Regions from separate parts of the Paraburkholderia sp. BL18I3N2 genome, predicted to be linked through region 1. Evidence: predicted binding sites of a transcription regulator. Region 1 holds the regulator's gene; the other holds the start of a gene.
The links. Region 1 encodes LexA, which represses DNA repair genes until DNA is damaged. Its sites were predicted from a motif close to ACTGTATNNNNATACAGT; they were not measured.
Positions count from the first base shown of each region.

Region 2: B0G75_RS21590 (ATP-dependent helicase) is a predicted target of LexA. The motif match lies at 1,407-1,424, and genes of this name have one in related genera.

Region 1 is NZ_PVNC01000005.1:412,629-416,038, reverse strand. It holds gene B0G75_RS17355 (DUF2939 domain-containing protein) at 87-749, opposite strand; gene B0G75_RS17350 (hypothetical protein) at 856-1,200, opposite strand; gene lexA (transcriptional repressor LexA) at 1,294-1,944, opposite strand; gene B0G75_RS17340 (sulfate ABC transporter substrate-binding protein) at 2,259-3,299, shown strand.
Region 2 is NZ_PVNC01000007.1:394,792-398,201, reverse strand. It holds gene B0G75_RS21605 (RNA-binding S4 domain-containing protein) at 1-102, opposite strand, end outside; gene B0G75_RS21600 (hypothetical protein) at 419-865, shown strand; gene B0G75_RS21595 (hypothetical protein) at 968-1,231, shown strand; gene B0G75_RS21590 (ATP-dependent helicase) at 1,466-3,410, shown strand, end outside.

The sequences.
Region 1 (3,410 bases):
CGACGTCATAACGAAGTCGCTGCACGACTCGCTGAACAATTGGCGCGACCAGAGGATCGGCGCCGAACAAAGCCGACCTGCCGCGATCACTCGTTCAGATTGACCGCGGCGAACTTCCACGTGAACACACCCTCGCGCTGAAAGATCGCCGAGTAACGCGCGTCGCCGGCGCCATGTTGGTACGTGACAACGAACTCGTTGAGGCCGCGGTAGCCCGCCGTGGTTTGCGGCGGTTGCGGGGGCGTGGCGTTGGTATTTCCATTCGCCGCGTTACCGGCAGGCGGCGCAGCCGGTGCTGCCGCAGTCGCGGTGGCGTCCGGCGCATTGTTCGCGGCTGCCGGCGCAGGCGGCCGTTCACCCGGATCGCCGCGCGGCGGCATGCCGTTCAGCAAGGCCGCCACGCCGTCCGGTGTGGCGTACGCATCCACGAGCGGACCGATCAATGCGACGCCGATCATCGCGCCAATGGCGGCCAATGGATTGCCGTTACTATGCGCGCCAAGCCGACGTGTCAGCAGGCCGGCGACCTGTTCCTTCAGGCTCTCACGCAACGCGGGGAAGTCGACATACTGGTTGACCGTTTGCGCGTCGCGCGCATCGGCCGCGCGTTTGAGATTGTTCAGCGCGATGTACGGTGACGCATAAGCAAACCCCAGTGCGGCGATCACCGCGATTACGACTAGCGTGACGATCAGCGGCTTTGTGGCGCTGCCTCTGCTGCCGCGTTGGATACGTTTCGGAACTGCCATCGAGTGGGACTCTCCATCAGGTGTGATCTAACGTGGACCGCGGCCACGCGAAAACGATCCCACGCAATGCAATCTCTCGCCGCCCCGTTCTAGAACCGCCTGGACATCAAGACTCGAACACCGCGCCGTGCACGTTCGCTTCATCGGCGATGCAGCGGTCGATCATGCGGCAAACCGCGTCCATTGTGCCGACCATGATGAGACGCGACGGCCCGTGATAGACCCGCACCGGTGCGCGACGCGCCGGTTCGGCCGTATTCAAACCCGAATTCAACGACACGCGGGCAAACGCCGGCAACGATGACGGCAAGCTCGACGCAGCCTCGGGCGAGTCGAACAGCGACGGCGTGCTGAGCGTGGCCGCCTCGATCAACGAGCAGGGCACCAGCTTGCGAAGATGGCGCAGACGACCGAACTGGCGAAAGGGCAGCAGGCGGGCAAGACGTTCCATGAGACTCTCCAGACGATGCGACGTTGATGCGGCGCTATGCAACATTAATGCGACATTGACGCGGCTTTTTATTCTGTCGAACGGGCAGGCGGGTTAGAACTCGCCGGGCCGAATCAGCCCCACGGCGATGCCCTCCAGCGCGAATTCCGCACTGCCGGTTTCAACGAAGATGTTTTCGTAATCGGGGTTCTCGGCGATCAGTTCGAGCCCGTTCGGCCGGCGCTTCAGGCGCTTGACCGTAACGTCGTCGCCGAGCCGGGCAATGATGATCTGGCCGTCTTTCGCTTCGCTGCGCTTTTGCACCGCGAGCAGGTCGCCGTCGAAGATGCCCGCGTCGCGCATGGACAGCCCGCGCACCTTCAGCAGGTAATCCGGCTTGCTCGAGAACAGCGCCGGGTCGCAAGCGTAGTGCTGCGAGATATGTTCCTGCGCGAGGATCGGGCTGCCGGCGGCGACGCGCCCGATCAGCGGCAGCGACAGTTGCATGATGCTGGCGTGCGGCAGGGTGAACTGGTGCGGCGAGTCTTCCGGCCCGGCCAGCAGGCGAATGCCGCGCGATGCGCCGGCCGCGAGTTCGATCACGCCCTTGCGAGCGAGCGCGCGCAAATGTTCTTCTGCCGAGTTGGCCGAGCTGAAACCCAGTTCGGCGGCGATCTCCGCGCGGGTGGGCGGAAAGCCGGTACGTTCGATAGCCCTGCGGATCAGATCGAAAACCTGCTGCTGTCGTGCGGTGAGTTTGGTCATGGCGCCACTGTATGTATGAACAGGTGCCTGTATTTTTATACAGTATTCGGCGCAATTCAAGCTTTACTTTAAGTTCGGGGTGAAGGGTGGCGTTCCAGCGTCGTTGAGCGATGCTCCAACACCCGTTTTCGCGCCGCAACGCCTTATCCAGCTGTCATTACCACTTTTGCGTATTAAAGAATGAAGAAACATTATTTTTAATGATGAAAGCCCTTCGATAGACTGGCCTCCCAGTTGGCGCTCATGTGCACGTGACCGCGACGCGAGAAAAGACACCACACGCTGTTTCAGCGGACAACGCGGAGAAAGTTGACATGAATCACCAAGGTACGGGGCTGGCAGGCAGGACGAAGAAACTGATCGCGGCGCTCGCATTGGGCGCGGCCGGCGCGCTCGGCGTGATGGCGCAGGCGCACGCCGCCGACACGACGCTGCTGAACGTGTCCTACGACCCGACGCGCGAGCTGTATCAGGACGTCAATCAGGCGTTCGGCAAGGAGTGGAAGGCGAAGACGGGCGAGACGATCACCTTCAAGCAGTCGCACGGCGGCTCCGGCGCGCAGGCTCGCTCGGTGCTCGACGGCCTGCAGGCCGACGTGGTGACGCTGGCGCTCGCCTACGACATCGACGCACTGGCCGGCAAGGGGCTGCTCGACAAGGGCTGGCAGAAGCGCTTGCCGGACAACGCGTCGCCGTACACGTCGACGATCGTGTTTCTGGTGCGCAAGGGCAACCCGAAGCACATTAAGGACTGGGACGATCTGACCAGGCCGGGCGTGTCGATCGTGACACCGAATCCGAAGACGTCGGGCGGCGCGCGCTGGAATTACCTCGCGGCGTGGGCGTATGCCGAGCATCAACCGGGCGGCAATGATCAGAAGGCCAAGGAATTCGTCGGCAAGCTGTACAAGAATGCCGGCGTGCTGGATTCGGGCGCGCGCGGCGCGACCACCAGCTTCGTGCAACGCGGTATCGGCGACGTGCTGATCGCGTGGGAAAACGAAGCGTTCCTGTCGCTGAAGGAATTTGGTCCGGAGAAGTTTGAGATCGTGGTGCCGTCGGTCAGCATTCTGGCTGAACCGCCGGTCGCGGTGGTGGACAAGGTGGTCGACAAGCACGGCACGCGCAAAGTCGCCGAAGCGTATCTGAACTTCCTGTATAGCGAGCAAGGCCAGGAGATCGCGGCGAAGAACTTCTACCGTCCGCGTTCGAACAAGGTGCCGGCCGAGCTGACCGCCAAGTTTCCGAAGCTGAAGCTCTACACGGTGGACGATTCGTTCGGCGGCTGGACCAACGCGCAGAAGACGCACTTTGCCGACGGCGGCGTGTTCGATTCGATCTATCAACCGCAGTAACACGCCCGCTGCCGGAATCGGCAACGGCATAGGCAAAACGGCGCGGCAACGCGTCACTCCCGAGCGCGCCCCATGGGGCGCGCTTTTGGCCGCCAGGGCCCGGCGGCCGGC
Region 2 (3,410 bases), on a different contig from region 1:
CATCATTTTTGCCGAACCGCCGCTGTCCGCCAGCCCCGTTATCTTCAGGAGATTGTGCAGTTCGACGTAGTCGCCGGTGAGCGTGAAATCAAGGTTGGGCATGGCGTTTGCACCTTCAGGCAAAGGGTTCGCATCATAAGCCAGAAGCTTGCCCTGGATGAAGTTCGCGGTGTGCGCCGCCGTCGTGTGAGCATCTGCAAGCAGATGTTATGCGTTTGTCGGAAAGTGAAACGTTCCGTAACGGCAGTCGTAAAACACAAACTTCACTCGTAGAGTTCAGGTCAGTAGGGAAAGCCTGCTGGATTTTTATCCGGCAGCGAGCAGACCGGGCGAGGCACGCAGAGCGCGTTCATATGGGCTCAAATGCGCAGCGCCAGACAGGCCGCCCGCGTCACAACAACCTTAGAGAGGATTAGCCATGACCCAGATTCGTACGCTTCTGATCGGTACCGCCCTTACGGCCCTTGCTTCGACAGCCGCGTTCGCACAGACCGCGCAACCGGCAGCGGGCGTGGAAGGCCAGCCGCAGGTTCAGATGCAAAGTAATGACGCGGCGCCCGCCGCCCAAGGCGTGCAACCGGTGACGCCGGCGCCGACGCGTCTGACGGCGTCGGGCTCGACCGACCCGCTGGTGCAGAAGCGCGACGCCAACGCGAAGGCTAACGCCGAATATCGCGCGTCGAAGAAGGCCTCCAAGGCGGAGCTGAAGGATCAGCAGAAGGCCGCCAAGGTCCAGTACAAGGAGCAGGTGCGCGACGCCAAGATCAATCAGAAGGCGGATAAGCAGACGGCCAACAACGAAATGAAGATGAACATGCAAGGCCAGACGGGCGACCAGTCGGACGGCACCGACGTCAAGCATTAAGGCCGAGTTCTGAGCAGGCGGGGTGGCGGCTCGGTTAGCCGCCGCGACCGCCGCTTCACCGGACTTTCGGGTCCGGGCATTTCGATTCGACGGAGGTATCGAATGAGCATCGCACATTCCACGAAGACCACGCTTGTCGCCGCGTTGATCGCGGGTTGCCTGTCGTCGGCTGCATTCGCGCAGGCTAGCGATCCGGCTGCGGCGCCGGTCACCCATGCCGATAAGAAGGCGGCCAAGGAACAGTCGAAGGCGGACAAGAAGGCTTCGGTCGCGCAGGCCAAGGCCGACAAGAAGAAGACCGATGCGCAGGCCGACGCCGACGAGGCCAAAGCCGACGCAAACGTCAAGGACGCGAAGAAGCAATAGCAGGCTTCGCGGCAGTGGCTGACGCGGGGCGCGTGAGCGTCTTGATGTCGTGCCTGCGAAATGGCTCGTATGCATTCGTGCGACGAGCCATTTTTTTGTGTTCGTGTTCGCTCGCACGGCAGGCGTGAAAACGTGGACAGCGCATCCGGCTAAAAAAGGGCGCTTGTCGGCCCGGGTTGTATGGATATACAGTATGCGTCGCCGCTCTGAATCCATCCAACGTCCAAATCAATCGTGCTCTCCGTCGCCGAATCCGCGCCTTCCTCGCCGTCCCCGACGTCCTCCGCGTCCGACACCGCCGCCTGGCTGGCGAAGCTCAATGACGCCCAGCGCGAAGCGGTCGACTACGGCGCCGACACGCCCACCGCACCGTCCGGCGCGTTGCTGGTGATTGCAGGCGCCGGGTCCGGCAAGACCAATACGCTTGCGCACCGGGTCGCCAATCTGGTGGTGAAGGGCGCCGATCCGCGCCGCATCCTGCTGCTGACCTTTTCGCGCCGTGCGGCGCTCGAAATGACCCGGCGCGTCACGCGCATCGCCGGCGCGGCGCTCGGTTCGCGAGCTGCGCTCGCGCAGGGGCTGACGTGGTCGGGCACGTTCCATAGCGTCGGCGCGCGGCTGTTGCGCGAATACGCGGATCTGATCGGCCTCGCGCCGGCCTTCACGATCAACGACCGCGAGGATTCCGCCGACCTGATGAACCTCGTGCGCCACGAACTCGGCTTGTCGGCGAAGGAGCGGCGTTTCCCGGCCAAAGGCACGTGCTTTACCATTTACTCGCGCGTCGTGAACACCGGCGCGTCGCTCGGTCAGGTGCTGGACAAGGCATTCCCGTGGTGCCGCGAATGGGAGGCCGATCTGCGCATGCTGTTCGCGTCATACGTTGAAGCGAAGCAGAAGCAGAGCGTGCTCGATTACGACGACCTGCTGCTTTACTGGTCGCACATGGCCGCCGAGCCGGGCATCGCCGCCGACCTGTCGGGACGCTTCGATCACGTATTGGTCGACGAGTACCAGGACACCAACCGTCTGCAGGCGGCCATCCTGCTCGCGTTGAAGCCAGATGGCCGCGGTCTGACCGTGGTCGGCGACGACGCCCAGTCGATCTATTCGTTTCGCGGCGCGACCGTGCGCAATATTCTCGATTTCCCCGCGCATTTCGATCCGCCTGCCAAACAGGTCACGCTCGAGCGCAATTACCGCTCGACCGCGCCGATCCTGGCGGCGTCGAACGCGGTGATCGAGCTGGCCAGCGAGCGCTACACGAAGAATCTGTGGACGGACAAGGCGTCGGCGCAGCGGCCGCGCCTCGTGACGGTCGCCGATGAGGCGGATCAAGCCCGCTACATCGTCGAGCAGGTGCTGGAAGCGCGCGAGCAGGGCATGAAGCTGAAGTCGCAGGCGGTGCTGTTCCGCGCCGCGCACCACAGCGCCGCGCTGGAGATCGAACTGACCCGGCGCAACATTCCGTTCGTCAAGTTCGGCGGGCTGAAGTTTCTCGACTCTGTGCACGTGAAAGACGTGCTTGCCGTGTTGCGCTGGGCGGAAAATCCGCGTGACCGCGTGGCCGGCTTTCGTGTCGTGCAGTTGCTGCCGGGCGTGGGACCGGCCACCGCGGCCAGGGTGCTCGACGAGGTCGTCGCGCGCGCGGGCAGCGGCAACCCCGCCGACACCGCCGGCGGCGCGCTGGCCGCCTTCACCGCGCCGGCTCGGGCGCAGGAAGACTGGCATCCGTTCGTCAAGCTGATGTCGAGCGTCTACGGGCGCCAGACGCCATGGCCCGCCGAGTTCGAAATGGTGCGCCGCTGGTATGAGCCGCACCTGGAGCGCAATCACGAGGACGCGGCGATCCGTCACGCGGACGTGTTGCAGATGGAGAGTATCGCGGGCACGTATGCATCGCGTGAACGGTTTCTGACCGAGTTGACGCTCGACCCGCCCGACGCCACCAGCGACGAATCCGGCGTGCCGCTGATCGACGAAGACTACCTGATCCTGTCCACGATCCATTCGGCGAAGGGGCAGGAGTGGCGCAACGTGTTCGTGCTGAACGGCGTGGACGGCTGCATTCCGTCCGATCTCGGCGCCGGCAGCGAAGAGCAAATCGACGAGGAGCGCCGTCTGCTCTATGTGGCGATGACGCGCGCGAAAGAGGACCTGCATATCGTCGTGCCGCAGC